DNA from 3 places in the Arthrobacter sp. 49Tsu3.1M3 genome. Region 2 is predicted to be linked to each of the others. Evidence: riboswitches for the same ligand, from Rfam matches in the RefSeq annotation. Region 2 holds a riboswitch; each other region holds the start of a gene.
The links. A riboswitch is a leader RNA that binds a small molecule or an ion and turns the genes downstream of it on or off. The one in region 2 is predicted to bind cyclic di-AMP.

Region 1: linked by a shared signal. The riboswitch ahead of B5X90_RS14755 (hypothetical protein) and the one ahead of B5X90_RS08560 (aggregation-promoting factor C-terminal-like domain-containing protein) in region 2 are both predicted to bind cyclic di-AMP.
Region 3: linked by a shared signal. The riboswitch ahead of B5X90_RS18290 (NlpC/P60 family protein) and the one ahead of B5X90_RS08560 (aggregation-promoting factor C-terminal-like domain-containing protein) in region 2 are both predicted to bind cyclic di-AMP.

Annotation. Positions count from the first base shown of each region.
Region 1 covers NZ_FUZD01000014.1:80,134-86,972, forward strand. Annotated here, with positions in the region: gene B5X90_RS14740 (DedA family protein) at 1-487, shown strand, start outside; gene B5X90_RS14745 (response regulator transcription factor) at 493-1,170, shown strand; gene B5X90_RS14750 (sensor histidine kinase) at 1,163-2,170, shown strand; gene B5X90_RS14755 (hypothetical protein) at 2,316-2,990, opposite strand; cyclic di-AMP (ydaO/yuaA leader) riboswitch at 2,998-3,199, opposite strand; gene B5X90_RS14760 (hypothetical protein) at 3,370-3,648, shown strand; gene B5X90_RS14765 (cation:proton antiporter) at 3,645-4,850, shown strand; gene B5X90_RS14770 (DNA alkylation repair protein) at 4,909-5,643, opposite strand; gene B5X90_RS14775 (hypothetical protein) at 5,768-6,373, shown strand; gene B5X90_RS14780 (esterase/lipase family protein) at 6,701-6,839, shown strand, end outside.
Region 2 covers NZ_FUZD01000005.1:124,493-131,331, reverse strand. Annotated here, with positions in the region: gene B5X90_RS08575 (hypothetical protein) at 1-40, opposite strand, end outside; gene B5X90_RS08570 (response regulator transcription factor) at 286-1,026, shown strand; gene B5X90_RS08565 (sensor histidine kinase) at 1,048-2,658, shown strand; cyclic di-AMP (ydaO/yuaA leader) riboswitch at 2,843-3,000, shown strand; gene B5X90_RS08560 (aggregation-promoting factor C-terminal-like domain-containing protein) at 3,002-3,847, shown strand; gene B5X90_RS08555 (bifunctional glycosyltransferase family 2/GtrA family protein) at 4,005-5,438, shown strand; gene B5X90_RS08550 (glycosyltransferase family 39 protein) at 5,439-6,839, shown strand, end outside.
Region 3 covers NZ_FUZD01000023.1:36,221-43,059, reverse strand. Annotated here, with positions in the region: gene serC (phosphoserine transaminase) at 1-1,057, opposite strand, end outside; gene B5X90_RS18300 (metal-dependent transcriptional regulator) at 1,403-2,098, shown strand; cyclic di-AMP (ydaO/yuaA leader) riboswitch at 2,248-2,463, shown strand; gene B5X90_RS18295 (M23 family metallopeptidase) at 2,468-3,289, shown strand; cyclic di-AMP (ydaO/yuaA leader) riboswitch at 3,412-3,595, shown strand; gene B5X90_RS18290 (NlpC/P60 family protein) at 3,891-4,655, shown strand; gene B5X90_RS18285 (HNH endonuclease) at 4,876-5,376, shown strand; gene B5X90_RS18280 (molybdenum cofactor guanylyltransferase) at 5,518-6,189, shown strand; gene B5X90_RS18275 (DUF6457 domain-containing protein) at 6,211-6,498, shown strand; gene B5X90_RS18270 (molybdopterin molybdotransferase MoeA) at 6,495-6,839, shown strand, end outside.

The DNA.
Region 1 (6,839 bases), on a different contig from region 2:
CGCCGGGGACCAGGTCGGCTACATGCTCGGACGGACCTTTGGCCGGCGATGGTTCAAGGACGACGCCCGGATCCTGAAGACAGCCCACCTGACCGCCACGGAGGACTTCTTCCGGCGCCACGGCGGGGCCGCCGTCGTGCTGGCCCGCTTCGTCCCCATGGTCAGGACGTTTGCTCCGCTGACCGCCGGAACCGCGCGCTATGACTACAAGTCCTTCACCCTGTGGAATATCACCGGCGCCGTCGCGTGGGCGGCCTCCGTGACGATGCTTGGCACCTGGCTGGGGCACTTTGACATCATCGCCAGGAATATCGACGCCATCGTCGTGGCCATGGTGCTCGTCTCCGTCGTGCCGGGGGTGGTCCAGCTCCTCAAACGCCGCCGGAACTCCGGCGGCGCAGCCGCACCCGCAGCCAAAGCCGCCGGCGACACGGCAGAAGAACCCGGGGCCGCACTGCGGGCTGAGGAAATGGCCGCGGAAGAATAGCTGACATGACCTCCGCTGACCTTCCGTCCCTGCTGCTCGTCGAGGACGACGCCGTCCTGGGACCGCTCATCGCCGAGCTCCTGGACCCGGCCTACCGGGTCCAGCTGGTCACCAACGGCCACGATGGCCTCCACCAGGGGCTGACCGGGAGCTGGGACGTCATGGTGGTGGACCGCGGGTTGCCCGCTATGGACGGCATCGCCCTCATCACGGCTTTGCGGTCGAAAGGCATTGCCACGCCCATCCTGATCCTGACCGCGCTGGGCGATGCCGACGAAAAAGTCAGGGGCCTGGACGCCGGCGCCAACGATTACGTGACCAAGCCGTTCGACGCCGGCGAACTGGCAGCACGCCTGCGCGCACTGACGCGGACTTTCACGCCCCCGGCCCCGGCACCGGTGGCGATCGGGGAATGGGAACTTGACCCAACGCAGCGCTCCGTCCGTTCCGTCTACGGGCGAACGGTGTCGCTGACCGCAAAGGAAGGCCAGCTGCTGGCAGCCCTGGCCGCGGAACCGGACCGCGTCTTCACCCGGGATGAGCTCCTCGCGGCGTGCTTCCACGCCTCGGAGCAGCCCGGCGTGATCGATACCTATGTTCATCACCTGCGCCGAAAGATCTCCAAAGCCGTGATCCGCACGGTGCACGGCCTCGGATACCAGATCGGCGACGCGCATGAGTGACGGCCGGCCTGCCGGCGAAAATCCGGACCACTCCATCCTGCGCAAGGCTTCCCTCAAGGTCGCGGTGCGGATCAGTGCTGCGTGCGCGGTCATGGTTCTCGGGCTGCTCGCCGCCACGGCTCTGTACCTCACGAACCAACTGGCCCATCCTGAAGTGCCGGGCTCGGCGGCGGCGGGGACGGCCTTCACCTACCTGGATTCCAAGGATGTCCTCGAAGCCATGATCATCGCCGGGGTGGCGGGAATACTGCTGGCAGGCATCGTCGGGTGGCTCAGCGCGCGCAGCGCCATTCGTCCCCTCAGTGATGCCCTCGCAAGGGAGCGGCGTTTCGTCCAGGACGCCAGCCACGAATTGCGTACGCCATTGACCATCCTGGACACCAGGATCCAGCTGGCCCAGCGCAACACCGTGCCCGGCTCCAGGCAAAGCCAGGACCTGGCCCAGATCCGGGAGGACGCCGCGACGCTGACAGGGATCGTCAACGAACTGCTCCTCGCGGCAACCGCGGAGGCCCCGGACCGCTCCGCGCCCCCTGCCGACCTCGCCGACGCTGCCGCCGGCGTCGCCGGCAGCCTCCAGCAGGTGGCAGAGCAGCGCCAGGTGCGTCTGGACTTCTCTGCCGCGGCCCGGCCGCTGGCCCGGATCGAGAAGAATGCACTGCGGCGTGCCGTGCTCGCCCTGGCGGACAACGCGCTGGCCCACACGCCTCCGGGCGGCCGCGTGTCCATCATGACCTCAATCGAGCAGAAGCGCGCCGTGATCACGGTGGCGGACTCCGGGACCGGAATCACCGGCGTCGATCAGGCCCGGATCTTTGACCGGTTCGTGCGGACGGCCGGCACCGGCACCTCACGGGGACAGCGGAGCTTTGGCATCGGCCTGGCCTTGGTCCGGGAGATTGCCGTCGCGGCCGGGGGCACCGTCGAGGTGGCCGCGACGGGCGACGAGGGAACCGTCATGAAGTTGACACTTCCGCTCATGGGCAGCGGGAATCCCTGAGGACCCTGCGCCGGGGAAAGATATGCCATCGGGATCCCGGACCCCCGAATGCGGAGACAGGAAAGACCGGCGGTCGAGTTGCCCCCAAGGGAACTCGACCGCCGGTCTTTCCGGACTGTCTGGCCCCGGGCCGGGGCCGTGCGGCTTAGGCGCGGACGAACGTCACTCCGCCGGTCGCGGTCAGCCAGGACAGCGGGTGAACCATGGTCTGGTTCTTGCCGTTCATGCCGCCACTGACCACTTGGCCGTTGCCGGCGTAGATGCCGACGTGGCCGGACTGGACCACCATGTCACCGGGCTGCGGTGTCGCCACAACGGTTCCAAGGCCGAGGAACGCGCGGGGACCGATGTCGCCAACGGGCTTACCCGCGGCGCCAAGGGCCTTTTCCACCATGGCAGTGCAGTCCTGGGTGATGCCCACCTGGCTGTAGGCGGCCGAGAGCATGATGGCGTTGCGTCCGCCCGCGGGCGCCGCGGCCGGCGCTGCTGCCGGAGCGGCCTGCACCTGGATGACGGGCTTGGCCGGAGCCTTGGGCGCTGCCGCCGGGGCTGCAGCGGGAGCCGGAGCCGGCGCGACGGGCTGTTCGATGACCGGCGCGGCAACAGAATCCACGGCGGGGCGCTCGAAGCTGATCTTGACGCTTGAATCGGCGCTGACGGGGGCACTGACCTGTCCGGTGACGTCGACGTTCGACGCCGGAGCAGAGTCACGCTGCACGGGGGCGGTGGCCGCGTTGGCGGCCATTCCGCTGGTCAGGACCAGGCCGGATGCGGCGGCGAGGACGGCGGCATGGCGCGCAAAAGTATTGACTGAAGTCATGAAAGATGTAGCCTCTCCCAATGCCTGCGAGGTGAGCTGTCGGATTCGGATGGGAGGCACCCGGCCGCACTCCGGGCCCGTCGTTGCGGGCACTGTGCGGCTTCACCCCAAGACCTGCATATCAGCAGATCAAAAGTGGTTTCCCCGTCTCTGCCGGACGTTGATGCGAGTTACCCCCGGGCCGCGGCAGAGTTAGGCAATCGGCTGGGGAGCGCCCGTATCGGAGACAACAGGCACTCATCAACCGTAGCGCGAACCGCACCCGAAAGTCACATTCAGGTAACGGGGCCATGATCCCGGGCCGCTATTTGCCCATAGGGCGGCGCCGGTTCCGAACATAGGATGATGCCATCAGCACCACCGGAAGCGGAGGCCCGAAATGAACAGCCAGTGTGTCGCCATCTGCCAGTTGAGCACTCAGCCCCAAGAGGATTTCGACGTCAACACCGAGCTGCTGATCCTGGACGGCGGGGACGTCCACGTGAGCACATGGGACGCGGAACCGCGCGACGGGGGTTTCGACGAGCACATCCTCAATGACCGGGTGGACGCGCTCGGGTACATGGTCGTCAACGACTGGGCCTTCCTGGACGGGAAAGCCTACGCGGTGGTGGAACGGCGGTCCGGCCCGGCGCCGGCCGGGCGCCGCGAACCGTGACCTTCCTGTCCCTGGCGCTGATCGCCGTCATCGCCCTGGCTGGCCCCCTGCTGGCCCTGCCGGCGCGCTGGCACTTGCCTGTCATGCTGGGTGAGCTGCTGGCCGGCATCGCGATCGGGCGTTCAGGCCTGGCCCTGGTGGACCCCGCGGACCCGACGTTCACCCTGCTGGCCAATATCGGGTTTGCGCTGATGATGTTCGTGGCAGGCACCCACGTTCCCGTGCGGGATCCGAACATCCGTGGCGCTCTCGGCAAGGGCTCCCGCCGGGCGATGGTGGCCGCAGCGGCTGCGGTGGTGGTCGGAACCGGCGTCGGACTGATGTTCGGGACTGGACATGCCCCCCTCTACGTCGTGCTGCTGGCGTCCTCGTCGGCCGCACTGGTGCTTCCAATCGTCGATTCCCTGCGCCTCGGCGGCCCGGATGTCGTCGCCATGACAGCGCAGGTGGCAATAGCCGACACAGCCTGCATTGTGGCGTTGCCGCTCCTGGTGGATCCGCCCCACGCAGTCCAGGCGGCGCGGGGTGTCCTCGCGGTGACCGGGTGCGCAGTGGTGCTCTTCTTCGGCTTGCGCTGGCTGGAGCGCCGGGGCGTCCGTCGGCGCGTGCACCGGCTCTCGGAAAGCCGCAAGTTTGCCCTGGAGCTACGGATCCAGCTGGCCGTGCTCTTCACCCTGGCCGGTGTCGCGACGTGGAGCAATGTGTCTGTGATGATGGCAGGCTTTTCTTTCGGGCTGGTGATGGCTGCGGTCGGCGAACCGCGGCGGCTGGCCCGGCAACTGTTCGCGCTCAGCGACGGCTTCCTGGGTCCGCTCTTCTTCGTGTGGCTGGGTGCATCGCTGACGCTCAGGGACCTGGCCGGGCACCCGGACATGATGGCCCTCGGCCTGGTGCTGGGGGCCGGGGCCCTGCTGGCGCACGCCGACCTGGCTTTCCTGGGACTCCCGCTGTCGCTGGGGGTGTTGTCGGCGGCCCAGCTTGGCGTACCGGTGGCTGCGGCGAGCATCGGAACGCAGCTTCAGGTCCTGCTCCCAGGCGAGGCCGCGGCCCTGCTGGTGGGTGCGCTGGTCACCATAGCCGCGAGCGCCGTCGCCGGGTCACGGGCGGCCAGGACTTTCGCGCTCCCGGCAAATGCCGGCGGCAAGTCCGGAAATTCCGGCAGCGCTGTCGGGCAGGGCGATCCGGGGGGTCCGAAGGCCTGACTGTCCGAACGTCTAAGTGCCTTGACCAAGGCCGGGCCGGCGGCGAAGGTTCGGATCGTCATGCTCCAACGGACGTGAATTGCAGCTCCGGCCTCCGCTTGGCCATCTCTGCCAGGACAAGGGAGACGGCGTCCCGGACAGCTGTGCCGTCGGCGTCGAACGTCCCGCCAGGCTCGCCGAGCACCGCGTTGGCGTGCCGGACGAACCTGTCCCAGTCCCCCGCGCCCGCGCGCAGCGCCAGCATCGGCGAGAGCAGCGCGGCCCGGCGCAGCCAGGCATCGGGCTCTCGCACCCACCGGTCCAGGACGCTGTCGGCCCGCACCCTGGCCAGAACATCCAGTCCGTCCACCAGGGGCCCGACGACGTCGACGGCGAGCGGATCCACAAGGTCCCGCACCCGCGCCTGCCGGATGAAGCCCTCCAGCCGGGTGAGGTCGGAGTTGGTCAGCAGCTTCACGTTGGCCTGCAGCAGGACGACGGCGGCCAGCCGGCGCTCGAAAACCGGCGCGGCCCCCACGTCGAATCCTCCCAGCCCTGAGCCTCCATTCCCGGAGCCTCCCGGCCCGGTGCCCCACAGTTCGGAACTCAGCGCAGTGACCTCATCGCGGGACAGTCCGGGATAGCGGCGGCCGGCATCCCGGACCGTGCCGCGCACGGCGCCCACGGACGTGCCGTAGTACCGGAGGCCGCTGCCCGCCGGCTCCGTTTCCAGCCGCGCCTGCAGCTGCTCAGCGCGGCGCCAGGAAGCTTCGCGCTGCAGCGAGAGGTCGATGAATTCGCCGGCATCACTCACCTGTCCATTCTTTCCCCTCTCGGCTCGCGGTGGAAACGCGGTGCGATGCCGTCCTGAGCGTGGGCCCGGACCATCTGCCTAGACTGAGCAGGCAGGCCTCCGATCGAAAGCGGTTTACACAACCATGCACACCAAGCTGACACTCGCCATCGCACTTTCCGCCATGACGCTGGGGGTGGCGGGCTGCTCTGCCCCGGCGCCATCTACCCCACCGTCGCCTGACTCGCCTGCGGCATCCGCGGCACCCGCCGCTGATTTTGCTTTAGACATCACGGGGGCGCCCGGCCGGATCGCCCAAGCGGGCCTCACGGTGCTGACGGCGGAGGGCAACGTGGACCACTATCACGCACATCTGGACGTGCTGAAGGACGGCAAGCCCATCGCGGTGCCGGCCAATATCGGCATCACCACGGGAGCTGACAACAGGGCCAACGGCATCTCAGCACTGCACACCCACGACACCACAGGCGTGGTCCACATCGAGTCCCCCACCGCCGGCCAGGTCTTCACGCTCGGGCAGCTCCTGACGGAGTGGGGCGTCCTCGGTGGCAGCGGCGCCGCCGGCGCCGGTGGGGGTTCACTGGACGGATGGACCGTTTACGTGAACGGCCGGAAGTCCGACGCCTGGATCCGGGACCTCCCGTTCAAGGCGCACGACGAGATCGTCCTGTCCTACGGCACCGCGCCGGCGACAATCCCGGCCTCCTACGATTTTCCGCCCGGAGAGTGAGGGTCCCGGAGGCAACGGCGGGCGGCACGCCCGAACCTGCACAATTGTGCAGCCGTCTCCCCACGCAACCCAACCGTCACGGCTCAAGTCGAAAAAGGCCTGCACAAACGTGCATGTCGGAGCGATCCGCGGAGCACCTTCCCTAGCGTGAATTGAGAGACGTGAGTCGGATCACAGCGGGGGCTGATCCCCTACCTCACTTCCATTCCCACAGACCGTCCCAGCTGACGGGTCCAACTGAAGAGGTAATCCGTGCCATACCCGAAAACGCCCGCAGCACTCGCAACCCTGGCAGCTACGACCCTGACGCTGCTTGGCGCCTCCCTGATGGGGGTACCGGCGGCCCAGGCCGACACCGTAGACGTTTCGCCACCAGGGGCGAATGACTGGACCTGCAAGCCCTCGGCAGCCCACCCGTACCCGGTGATCCTGGTGCCGGGAACCTTCGAGAACATGGCGAAGAACT
Region 2 (6,839 bases):
GGGCTGGTCCGGAACCGGCTCCGGGATGCTGACCGCTCATGGTGTTTCTCCTTTTAGGGTGCGGATCGGTGTTCACCCCAGAGTGGTGAGCGATCCTGTGCCTGGGCTGTGCGGGCCGACAGCCCGGCCTGTGACGTTGGCGCCGGACGGGAAAGGGCGGATCGACCATGCCCATTGCGGCCCGCACGGTCCCGCAACGGCATCCAGCTCGCTAGGCTGGGATTCACAGGTGCCGCACAGGGTCCCCAAAGCCCCGCCTAACCGGCAGATCGGAGAGTTGTCCCCATGGCCACTTCGCACTCCATGACCAACAACCTTCCCCAGCTCACGCATCCGGACGGCTCCCCCATCCGCGCCCTCGTGGTGGATGACGAGCCCAGCCTCTCCGAGCTCATGAGCATGGGGCTTCGGATGGCCGGCTGGTCCGTGGCCGTGGCCGAGGACGGGCCCGGAGCCGTCCGGCTAGCCAAGGAGTTCCGCCCCGACGTGCTGGTGCTGGACGTGATGTTGCCCGGGTTCGACGGCGTCGAACTGCTGAACAGGATCCGCGCGTTCGCGCCGGAGGTGCCGGCGCTGTTCCTCACCGCCAAGGATGCCGTCCAGGACCGCATCACCGGGCTGGCGGCCGGCGGCGACGACTACGTCACCAAGCCGTTCAGCATGGAAGAGGTGCTGCTGCGCCTGCACCGGCTGGTCCAGCGCTCGGGGGTGGCCGCCATGGACACCGCCGAACTCGTGGTGGGAGACCTCGTGCTCAACGTCGACACCCGCGAAGTCACCCGGGCCGGTGAGGAAATGCACCTGACCGCCACGCAGTTCGAACTGCTGCGCTACCTCATGGAAAACCCGAAACGGGTCATCAGCAAGGCCCAGATCCTGGACCGCGTCTGGGACTACGACTTCGGCGGGCAGGCGAACATCGTGGAACTGTACATTTCCTACCTCCGCAAGAAGGTCGACGCCAACCACGCTCCCATGATCCACACGGTGCGCGGAGCCGGGTACGTCCTGAAACCGGCGGACTGATCCGTGCCCTCACTTTCCGGCATGACCCGCGTCCCCGGACGCGACTGGCGCAACCCGTCGACGTGGCATTTGCGTACCAGGCTGGTCCTGGTCGCCATGGCGCTGCTCGTGGCCATCTGCGGCGCTGTGGGCTTGTTCAGCTACGCCTCCATGGACCTCTTCCTTACCCGGCAACTCGACACCCAGCTGGACCAGGCCTCCCACCGTTCGAGCGAGTTCGGCCGGCCCTCCTCGGACGATTCGGGCAGGCGCCCCGACCCCCTCGAAGCCCGGGGACAGGGCGTCGGAACACTTAACGCCCGGATAGTGGACGGCGAAGTCAGCAGGGCCGGTTTCCTGGCCGGGGACGGCGCGGTCAAGAGCCTCTCCCCCGACGACAACAAGGTCCTCCTGGCCCTCACGCCGAGCGGCGTGCCCGTGGACCGCAGCCTGTCGGCCGGCGGCTACCGGCTCACGGCCGCGCGTACACCGTACGGCGACGTGATTGTGACCGGACTCCCGCTGGCAGAAAAACAAAACACCCTGGCCTCCCTGGTCTGGACCATGGTGGTGGTGTCCGCAGGCGGGCTGGTGCTGATCGGGCTCGCCGGCACGGCCCTGATCCGGCGGACCATGAAGCCGCTGGAACAGCTCTCCGAGGTCGCCACCAAGGTCTCCCGTCTCCCGCTGGACGCCGGCGAGGTGGCGCTCGGGGTCCGCGTCCCGACGTCGGCGGCCCATCCCGGAACGGAAGTGGGCAGCGTGGGCTACGCGCTGAACAAGATGCTGGACAACGTCTCCAACGCTCTCGAGGCGCGGCAGGAGAGCGAGATGAAGGTCCGTCAGTTCGTCGCCGACGCCTCGCACGAACTCCGCACCCCGCTGACGGCCATCCGCGGCTACACGGAGCTGATGCGGATGACCGAGCACTTCACCCCCGACGGCGAGAGGTCCCTCGCCCGTGTGCAAAGCCAGTCCGAGCGGATGACCACGCTCGTCGAGGACCTGCTGCTGCTGGCGCGCCTGGACGAGGGGCAGCCGCTCAAAATCTCCGACGTCGACCTCACCCAACTGGCCATCGAGACGGTCAGCGATGAGAAAGTCATGGCCCCGGACCGCATCTGGCAGCTGGAACTTCCGGACGAGCCCGTGGTGGTGCGCGGTGATGCGACCCAGCTTCACCAGGTCCTCGCCAACCTGCTGTCCAATGCGCGCAAGCACACCGAACCCGGGACCAAGGTGGTCACGGGCATTATGCGCTCGGCTGACGGCAGTGCCGTGGTCACCGTGACAGACAATGGCAGCGGCATCGCCCCGGAATTTATCGGCCGGGTCTTCGCCCGCTTCGCCCGGGCCGACGCCTCCCGCACCAATCCGGCGTCGAACCCCGCAGCCGTCCCCGCCGGTTCTGCCGTCGCGACGGCGAGGGTCGGGTCCGGGGCCGCCGCACGCTCGTCTTCCGGCGCCGTTTCCGGCAGCCGCGGAGGTCACGGCACGGCGACCGCCGCGCCGACGTCCGAGGGCACCAGCGGGTTGGGCCTGTCCATTGTCCAGTCGATCGTGGAGGCCCACGGAGGAACAGTCGAGGTCACGTCCCGGCCGGGCCGCACGGAGTTCGCCGTGCGGCTGCCCGCCGCGCCGCCGCCGGCGTAACCAGAACGGCCGCCGCCGGCGCAACCAGCCCGGACCGGCCGACCGGTGAACCCGGCGCAACCCGACACCCCGGCACTGTGACTCCTGTTACCAAAATGTGACTTAAGCGGCCGGGTCCTGTAGCGTCGTTAGCGTGCGCCGCCATCGGTGCCGCATATCCGGACGGACGCCAAACTCTGCCGCTTCCCGGATTCCGCTGGACCAGGCAGAGGCGGGGGACCCAGAGTTCCCGGGCATTCTGCTTTCATGCGCCCTCGGGGTGAAGCCGACACGTGATGTTCCGTGCGGCCGGATGACCTCATCCGAACCCGACAGCTAACTCCGCCGGCGTTGAGAGGCCACCATGACTGAATTCCAGGTACAAACACGCCCTGACGGTGATTCGCGTTCCCGCTCAGTTGGCGCAGCTAAGTCGCGCCACCGCGCCGAACCGGTCAAGCAGGCATCCGCCCTGTCGCGGTTCGCCGCCGGGCTCGGAGTAAGCGGCCGCCGTGCCGCCGTCGTCACCGCCGCGTGCGCGCTGCTGCTCGGGGGCGGCGCCGCCGGCCAGGCGGCAGAGCCGGGCGCCCACACGTCGAACGTTGCGAGCCAGAGGGCCACGATCGCCGACCCGCTGGCCAAGCTCAACTTCGAGCGGGTCCAGGTTGCTGGGCCGACCGCTCCCGCGGAAAAGAACGTGGCTCCCCAGATCTCGGAGGTTAAGGCAGCCGAAGCGCTGATCCCCGCCCCCGCTGTGGCCGCGCCTGCACCCGCGGCGGCACCTGCCCCGGCCCCCGCGGCAGCCCCCGCACCCGCTCCGGCCCCCGCGGCAGCCCCCGCGCCCGCTCCGGCACCGGCACCGGCTCCGGCAGCCGCTCCGGCCCCCGCGCCGGTCGCAATCGACGACCCCGCCGGGGCGCAGGCCTACGCCGCGTCCCAGCTGGGAAGCTATGGCTGGGCACCCGGCCAGATGCAGTGCCTGCACAAGCTGTGGACCAAGGAATCCGACTGGAAGACCACCGCCACGAACGCCAGCAGCGGCGCCTACGGCGTGGTCCAGTCCCTGCCCGCCTCGAAGATGGCGAGCGCCGGCGCCGATTACATGACCAACTACCGGACCCAGATCAACTGGGGCCTGAACTACGTCAAATCGCGCTACGGCTCCCCCTGCGGCGCCCTGAACTTCCACTACGCACACAACTGGTACTAAACCGGCACTAGCCGCCCCGCCAAAGAGGCCCCGGATCCGCATGGATCCGGGGCCTTCTTGCACCTCCACGGCCGGACCGGCCCGGCGGCCAGACTTCCACAGCCCCCGCACAGCTCGACCCTAAAGCCCTCATATGGGCCGCCGGGAAAGTTGAGCCATGACATTCACAGACCAGGCCACAGGAACCCTGCCCCGCTCCACGGCAACGCCGGCCGGCCCGGCGGCCCCCGAGTCATCCTCGGGGCTTGCGCTGGCCGACGCACCGGTCCCGGGCCCGATCGCCGGAGCGCTGACCGGCCCCAGCGGCCGGCGCACGGCCATTGATACGCGCGCCAGCACGCCCCTGCTGGACGTCACCATCCCGGTTTTCAACGAGGAACGGGACCTCGAGGCCTGCCTGCGCCGGCTCCACGCGTACCTGCTCGGCGCCTTCCCGCATTCCTTCCGGATCACCGTGGCGGACAACGCCAGCACCGACGGAACGCTCAAGGCCGCGGAACGGGTAGCCCGCGAGCTGCGCGAAGTGACGGTGGTCCACATGGCGGAAAAGGGCCGCGGAAACGCACTTCGCAGGGTGTGGCTGGCTTCGCCGTCGCCGGTCCTGGCGTACATGGATGTGGATCTTTCCACTGATCTGGCGGCCCTCGGCCCGCTCCTTGCCCCGCTCATTTCGGGGCATTCCGACCTGGCGATCGGGACGCGGCTGACCCGCAATTCCCGCGTGGTCCGCGGACCCAAGCGGGAATTCATCTCGCGCAGCTACAACTTTCTGCTCCAGGCCCTCATGGGCGCCCACTTCAGTGACGCGCAGTGCGGCTTCAAGGCAATCCGGGCGGACGTGGCCCGGCAACTGCTCCCCCACACGCTGGACAACGCCTGGTTCTTCGACACCGAACTGCTGGTCCTGGCGGAAAAGTGCGGCCTGCGCGTCCACGAAGTCCCGGTGGACTGGACCGACGATCCGGATTCCAGCGTGGACATCGTCCAGACGGCCCTCGCGGACTTGCGTGGCATGGCACGGTTGAGCCGGGACCTGGTCTCGGGCCGGATCCCGGTTCCCGACCTGCGCGCGGCCCTGGCCCGCGGACCGCTGCCGGCCGCCTCGCGGGCCCAGGAACAAAGCCCCGGCGAAAGCCTCTTCGGACAGCTCGTCCGCTTCGGCAGCATCGGGGTGGCCTCCACCCTGGCCTACCTGGCGATTTTCCTGCTGTGCCGCGGGTTCATGGACCCGCAGCTGGCAAACTTCCTCGCGTTGCTCACCACCGCCGTGGCCAACACCGCGGCCAACCGGCGCTTCACGTTCGGCATCCAGGGCAGCAGCCAGGCGGCTCGCCACCATTTCGAGGGCCTCCTGGTCTTCGGCATCGGGCTGGCCCTGACCTCGGGCGCACTCGCCCTCGTTCACGCCGTGTCGGGAGCGGCACCGGACCGCTGGCTTGAACTGCTCACGGTCACCGCCGCCAACCTGGCCGCCACGGCCGTGAAGTTCCTGCTCTTCCGGCTGGTGGTTTTCCGCCACAGGCCAGCCGCTGCCGTTCCGGCGTCCGGCGCCCCCGGTCCTTCCCTCCCCCGCACAGAAAAGGCCAAGTAAATGACGGCAACCATCAGCCCCACCGCCGGAGCCCAGGGCGGTTCCCCGGCCGGCAGGCCGCCCGCCGCCGAGGAACAGCCACACCCGGTTCCCAAAGACGGCGGGACGGCGACCCATCGGCCCGTGTCCCCGGCGCCGGCCGCCCAAGTCCGCCGGGACCGGCTGCTGTTCGGACCGCAGCCCCGCTGGGTGCGGCCCTCGGCAGCGCTGCTCCTGGTGGTCACCGCGGCGTTGTACCTCTGGAATCTTGAGGCCACCGGCTACGCCAACTCCTTCTATGCCGCGGCGATCCAGGCCGGGACCAAGGACTGGACCGCGCTGCTCTTCGGCTCCCTCGACGCCGGCAATGCCATCACGGTGGACAAACCCCCGGCCGCACTCTGGATCCCCGCCCTCGCGGGACGGATCTTTGGTTTCTCGGCCCTGAGCATGCTCATTCCCCAGGCCCTCATGGGAGTGGCCGCCGTCGGGCTTCTCTACCTGACCATCAAGCGGGTGTCCGGGCCGGCCGCGGGCCTGCTCGCCGGCGGCGCCCTGGCGCTGACCCCGGTAGCCGCGCTCATGTTCCGGTTCAACAACCCGGACGCGATGCTCACCCTGTGCCTGGTGCTGGCGGCCCACCTGACCACCCGCGCCATCGAGAAGGCCGGCTGGAAGTGGCTCGCCGCGGCCGGCGCGGTCATCGGCCTGGCCTTCCTGAGCAAGATGCTGCAGGGCTTCCTGATCGTTCCCGGGCTGGCCCTGGCCTACCTGTGGGCGGCGCCCACCACCCTTGGCCGCCGGCTCCTGCACCTCCTGGCCGCCGCCGCCGGGATCGCCGTCGTGGCCGGAAGCTACATTGTCCTGTTCCAGCTGACCCCGGCCTCGGTCCGGCCGTACATGGCAGGGTCGGAGACCAACAGCTTCCTGGAACTGACGTTCGGCTACAACGGCCTGGGCCGGATCACCGGATCCGGCGGCGGGATTCTGGCCGGAGGCAACGCGGGCAACGCCGGCGGCCCGGGCGGCAGCGGCAACGTCGGCTTCGGCGGCACCGCCGGGATCACCCGGATGTTCGGGACCAGCTTCGGCGGCGAGGTGTCCTGGCTGCTGTCGGCGGCCCTGATCCTGCTGGCCGCCGGGCTGTGGTTCACCCGGTGCGAGTCCCGGACCTCAAAAACCCGCGCTGCGCTCCTGCTGTGGGGCGGCTGGCTGGTGATCACGGCCGGAATCTTCAGCTTCATGAGCGGCACCGTGCATCCGTACTATGCCGTGGCGCTGGCCCCCGCCATCGCGGCGCTGGCCGGCATCGGTTCCCTGGAACTGTGGCGGGGCCGGGCCTACTGGCCGGCCCGGGTTGTTCTGGCCGTGACGGTGCTGGCCACCTCGGTCTGGTCCGCTGTGCTCCTGGGCCGCGACCCG
Region 3 (6,839 bases), on a different contig from region 2:
CGAAGGTGGCGATGCGCAGCTGGTTGCGGCCCAGCTTGCGGTACGGCTCGGTGTCGACGACGCCGTTGGCGCGGAGCACCTTGGCGATGGCCGCGGCGTCGATCGATTCGTCAAAGTCGATCGTGGCGATCACGTTCGAGCGGTCCTCGGCCTTGGCCACGAACGGCGTGGCGTATTCGGACGCTTCGGCCCAGCGGTAGATGCGGCCGGCAGAATCGGCGGTCCGGCCGGCGGCGAAGTCCAGGCCGCCGTTGGCGTTGAGCCACTGCACCTGGGCGTCCAGGGTCACCAGGGTGGCCAGCGCGGGGGTGTTATAGGTCTGGTTCAGCCGGGAATTGTCGATCGCCGTCTGGAGGTCAAGGAAGTCGGGAATCCAGCGGTTGCCGGCCTTGATCCGTGCCGCCCGTTCCAGCGCCGCCGGGGAGAACAGGCCCAGCCACAGGCCGCCGTCGGACGCGAAGTTCTTCTGCGGCGCGAAGTAGTACACGTCCGACTCCGCCACGTCCACGTCCAGCCCGCCCGCGGCCGAGGTCGCGTCCACGAGCACCAGCGACCCCTCGTCGACGCCGGCCACCCGCTGGACAGGGGCGGCAACGCCGGTGGAGGTCTCGTTCTGCGGCCACGCATAGACGTCGACGCCGGACTCCGCCCGGGCGGTGGGGCGGGTGCCGGGTTCAGCCTTGATGATGGAGGACTCGGCAAGGAACGGCGCCTTGTTGGTGGCGGAAGCGAACTTCGAGCCGAACTCGCCGAAGGACAGGTGCTGCGCCTTGTTCTCCACGAGCCCGAAGCTGGCAACGTCCCAGAACGCGGTGGATCCGCCGACGCCCAGCACCACTTCATAGCCTTCCGGTGCCCGGAAGAATTCGCTGAGGCCGCTGCGCACCGAGCCGACCAGGTTCTTCACGGGTGCCTGACGGTGCGAGGTCCCCAGCAGCTTCGACGATGCCGCGGCCAGGGCGTCCATCTGTTCCGGCCGGACTTTGGACGGGCCGGCGCCGAACCGTCCGTCCTTGGGCAGGAGGTTGGCGGGGATCGTGATGCTGGTGTCGCTCACAGTGGCTCCAATTTTCGGCTGGTTCGTAGCGTGGCTGGGAGGTGGCGGGCAGGGATGGCTGCCACGGACACCCCTTTTCATTCTGCCTGTTTCATTTTGCCTGACAGCTCCCGGCGATACGGAAAAAGGCCTGTCATAGTCCGGTCATTGAGACGCTGGGGACGGCCGGCCGGCTGGGGCTGGGACAATAGCTCCAGGTCGATCGAAAGATTATCCGGAGTAATTCAAAATAGGCTAGGCTGGCATGCGAACGTACGGCGGTTCCCGCCTGGGCGCATCCTGCACGCAGCCCGCACGCGGTACGGTGGGAATGACGCTAGGACTGCGCTCGAGGAGCTGAGCTGAATGACGGATCTGATCGATACCACGGAGATGTATCTTCGGACCATTCTGGAACTTGAAGAAGAAAACATCGTTGCCCTCCGCGCCCGCATCGCCGAAAGGCTCCGCCACTCCGGCCCCACTGTGTCCCAGACCATCGGCCGGATGGAGCGCGACGGGCTGGTGGTTGTTTCCGGCGACCGGCACCTTGAGCTGACGGAAACGGGACGGAAACGCGCGATCGGCGTCATGCGCAAGCACCGTCTGGCCGAACGCCTCCTGGCGGACGTGATCGGGCTCGACTGGGCCTACGTTCATGAGGAAGCGTGCCGCTGGGAACATGTCATGAGCGAACGCGTTGAGCGCCGAATCTTCGAGATGCTCAACCACCCGACCGTCTCGCCCTATGGGAACCCTATTCCAGGGCTTGCGGATCTTGGCGGCGTGCCCAACGGTGCCCCCGTGGACAGGCCCGTGAACCTTCTGGAGGCCATGGCCGGCTACGGGGTAACCTCACGGGTTACGGTCAACCGTCTCGCGGAGCCGATCCAGGTGGAGCCGGAGCTTCTGGCCCAGCTCGACGAGGGCGGAATCAGGCCTGGCGCGCTGGTCTCGCTGGAGCGGGTGGGGGAGTACATCTCGGTCCGCGTCCCCGATATCGAAGGTGCCCTGGAACTGCCGCCCGAGGTTGCCGCGCACGTGTTTGTAACAGTCGCCTGACCAGCCACTATGCGCCGGTCATGGGACGACCCATGAGTTGTACACATTTGCGGTTACGGATTTATTACCGGGCGGCTTAATCCCCTATAGTTAGTGCCCAGTACCGATACCAAAGCGTTACCTGATCCGAAGCCGAGCCCTGCCAGCGGATCAGTCGCAGAACTACCTCCTGGCAGGGGCGGGGGAACCACTTTCGGCTGCTACTTCGGCAGCCTTGGGGTGAAGTCCGTCAGCGGCAAGCAGCTTCCACCGAAGGATCCCCTGGGGATGCCTCTGTGCGTGGCTGCTTGCAACGGCGGGCCGGGTCTTTGATCTCTCTGACCCGAATCCGACAGCTAACTTCGCAGGCCATCCAGAGAGGAACCGTTCTTGACCACCCAGACCGCCAGGGGCCGTCGCCGCGCGACCGGTCCCGCTCCGGAGCCGCGTCCCGTCGTCGCACACACGGCCGAACGCCCGCGGGACGTGCACCGCGATGAACGGCGTCGCCGTCGCAGTCCGTTCCGCCAGGTCACGGACTTTGCCGCGGCCAGCGGAGTCGGGCAGAAGGCCGGGATCGCGCTGGCCGCCACTGGTCTGGTTCTTACCGTGACGGTCCCCGTCACGAGCCCTGTGATGGCTTCGAATCCGGGCGGCTCCGGCGCGCTCCCCGCTGCCGTGCAGCCGGATGTCACCGCTGCGGCCGCCGCCAAGGTCGACTTCAACCGCACCGCCGTCACCACGAAGGGTGATCCGGACGGGAAACTCAAGCAACTGCTGAGCGCCCAGTCTGTGGGCACCATCACCCGCGCGGCATCGGCCGGCACCCTGGGTGCGCCGCTCGACCAGCTGGTCACGGCCTCGCCCTTCGGCTACCGTGTCAGCCCCATTACCGGGGGCGCGGGGGAGTTCCACCGCGGCCAGGATTTCGCCGCCCAGTGCGGCACGGCGGTCCACGCGGCCGCCAGCGGCACCGTGACCTTCAACGGCTGGCATCCCTTCGGCGGGGGAAACCGCGTGGTCATCGATCACGGCAACGGCCTGGAGACCACGTACAACCACCTGTCCTCGGCCTCGGTCAAGGTCGGTCAGAAGGTTTCCCGCGGTGACGTCATCGCCATGAGCGGGACCACCGGCGCCTCCACGGGCTGCCACCTCCACTTTGAAGTGATGGTCAACGGCGACGTCGTTGACCCGCTCGGCTGGCTCTAAAAAGACGATGGGCTGCTCTCAACTCCGTATGACACGCCGTGATCTGAATGTGACATTGGATCGAGACTGCTGTAGGGTTTGAAGCACGCCAACTTTTCCGAAGTTGGCGCTCTTGAGTGGATTGCCTAGCTCTGCCACCGCTCAAGGTCCGTTCGCATTACATCGTCTGGCAGGGGCGGGGGAACCAATTTTGGCCTTCGAAAGAAGGCCTTGGGGTTAAGTCGCAAAGCTTCCCAGGAAGCAGCGCGGCCGGGTGACTCCCATCCGAATCCGACAGCTCACCTCGTAGGCATTGGGAGAGGCTACTTTCGTGTCTTCACGCCACAATTCTGCGCGCATGCGCACCGGCGAGGCTCTGTCGAGCCCGCTGGAATCCACATCACGTGCCGCCCTTGCCGGCGCCCGGATTGGATCACGTTCCGCAGGCTCAATCTCTACCGAGCCCGGACAGCATGCAGTTTCCGCTTTTGGCGCGTCTTCGCAGTACACCCTTCGCTAAGTAACCCATTTCGGGGCGATCCGGCGTACCCCCAAGATGCCGGAGCGTCCTCAGTCCGTGCCCGAAAGCGCGCGGTCCAAGGATCACGAAAGAGAGAACTTAATGACTACTCGTGCAAACGTTGCACGGCACCGCGCCGAGGTCACCAAGACCAACTCGCTGGCTGTAATTGCTAAGGCTGTCGGCGACAACGCCGGCGGCGTGGGCCGTCAGGCCGCGGTCATCGCCGCAGCTTCCGGTCTGGTCCTGACCAGCGGAATCGCAGCCAACGCTGCTGAAACCAATGTTCAGCGCGAATCCACCTCCGCTTCGGCCCTGGAAGTCCAGTCCGCAGCTCCGGCCACCATCTCGGCCGCTTCCACCATCGCGATCTCCTACGAGAAGCCCGCCGTGACCACCACGCCGGCTCCCGTCGTCGAGGCTCCCAAGCCCGTCGTGAAGGTCCAGGACGCCACGGCCACGGCCACCCGCGCCGGCGGCACCGAGCTGGGCGTCAGCGGCGGCGTCGCTGCCCAGGCCCCCGCCGGCATCGGAAGCGGCGCCGGTGCGACCATCGCCGCCGCTGCCTACGCACAGATCGGTGTGGCGCAGGACTGCACCGCACTCGCCACCAACGCCCTGGCCGCGGCCGGCATCCACTACCACGGCTGGCCGGCAGGTTACCTGTCCCTGGGCCGCACCGTGAGCGCCGCCGAGGCACGCCCGGGCGACCTCGCCTACTACCAGAACGGTGGCGTGGGCATGGCTCACATCGCGGTCTACGTCGGCAACGGCATGGCAGTGCACGGCGGCTGGAACGGCGGCACCACCGCACTGTACAGCGTCAACGTCGGCTCTGGCCCGGTCTTCATCCGCGTCGGCGCCTAAGCACGAACCCCAGCATTTCCGAAAGACCCCCGCCTCCAGGCGGGGGTCTTTCGCGTTGCCGCGCAGTGAACTTTCCGTGCCGGGGACTGCGCCGGTGAAAAAATATTCGGTGATCCGGCACTTGAGTGTTTACTCTTGTGTTGTCGATCCATAGCCCGACCATGCAGAGGGCAGCCGGCCCTCGTGCCGCTGGCGGGTGCGGCCGTGAAGAGGTATGCGGATGCGCACTCTCGTTCTGAATGCTGGATATGAACCGCTGGCGGTCATCACCTTCCGCCGGGCGCTCGTCCTTGTCCTGACCGGAAAGGCCAGCGTGGTGGCCGAAGGGGACGACCCCGTGGTCGGCCCCCAGGATATTTTGGGCCGCCCGTCCGTGATCCTGCTGAACCGCTACATCCGGCCCAGGTACAACACGATGACTGCGGTGAGCCGCCGCGGAGTGCTGCGCCGGGATGGCCACCGCTGCGCGTACTGTGGCAAGGCTGCCCACACCATCGACCACATCCAGCCCAAGTCGCGGGGCGGAGCCGACTCCTGGGAGAACCTGGTGGCGGCGTGCCTGCGGTGCAACAACGCCAAGAGCGACCACACGCCGGCGGAGATGGGCTGGAAGATCGGTTTTGTACCGGGTCCGCCAAAAGGTGCCATCTGGCAGATCAAGGAACTCGAAAAGCCGACGCCGGCCTGGGATCCGTTCCTGCTGCCTGAATCGGCTGCCTGATCTGCCTCGTGCTCTGACTCCTGCCAGGGCCTGATCTGCTGCCTGATCAGCCGGTGGCGTGGCTGCTGGCGCACATTGCGCCTTGTTCGTTGGCCGTTGGCTGTTGGCCCTTGGCTCTTGGCGCCGCGCTAGGCTGAACCAATGGAGTTCGATGCCATCATTCTCGCCGGTGGGCGGTCCTCACGCCTCGGCGGCGTGCCCAAATCCGGGCTGATCTACGACGGCGCCACCCTCCTGGAGCGGTCGCTCCTGGCCGCCGGCGCGGCGGGGCGCGCCGTCGTCGTCGGCCCCGACCCCGGGGGCCTGCCCGGCGGCATCCTGACCTGCCGCGAAGAGCCGCCCTTCGCGGGTCCGGCCGCAGCCATCGCGGCGGGACTGGCCGCCCTGGCCGCCGATCACGCGAGCCGGCATGCACCAGCCGCGCCCTATACCCTCGTCCTGGCGTGTGACATGCCCCGGTCGGCCGATGCGGTCCGTGCCCTGGCGCAGGCGCTGGACGCGTCCGCTGCAGGCACGCCGCAAGGGGACGGGCCCGACGGCGTCATGGCCGTCTCGGCCGACGGCCGGAAGCAGCCGCTCGCAGGTTTTTATGGCACGGCCGTGCTACAACGTTCTGTGGCGGACGCCGCGTCCCGGGACCGGCTGGAAAACGCGTCGGTGTTCGCCCTTCTTGCTAGGCTGGACGTGCGGGAAGTTCGCGTTCCCCCGGGCTCCACGGATGACGTCGACACCTGGGATGACGCGTCCGCACTGGGGGTATCCGGCAGGATTCCCGACGGCGGTCCGGGCTCCGGCCCGGCTCTGCGCAGCTGAACTCGACCATGGAGGCAAACGGTGAAAAGCCAGGACGAAACACTGGAAGACTGGTGCCGTGCCCTGCTCCAGGCCCTGGAGCTGGACGACGTTGAGATTGACGTGAATGAGGTCCTCGCCCTCGCCGGCGTGGCCGCCCATTCCGTGGTGCGCCCGGCGGCACCGCTGACCACGTTCATTGCCGGCTTTGCGGCCGGCCTGGCCTCAGGCTCCGGGCAGGCCACGGACTCCGTGTCGATGGAGTCCGCGATGGCCGTGGCCCGCCGGCTCGCCAAGGACTACGCAGCCGCCGAAACTTCCGGGGCATGACGGCTGCGGCCCCGGATGGCAGCGGACCCGCTGCCGCCGCAGGTGGAGACGGAGTCGGAGACGGCGGTGGAGATGGCGTCAGCGATAGCGGTGGAGAAGCTCTCATAAACGCACCTGGAGGCCCTCACGTCGCGGCGCACCAGAACTCAGCGGGCGCAGACACCGCGGACCAGGACTCCGCGGACCAGGATGCAGCGGACGAGGAGGCAGGGGACCAGGACACCGCGACGCAGGATGTAGTAGCGGACGAGGACACTGCCGCGGAGCCGCACAGGCACCTGGCCCAGACGTGGCAGGAGGCCCGGCAACTCGCATTCGAGTGCGCCGTTCCCATCCCGGCC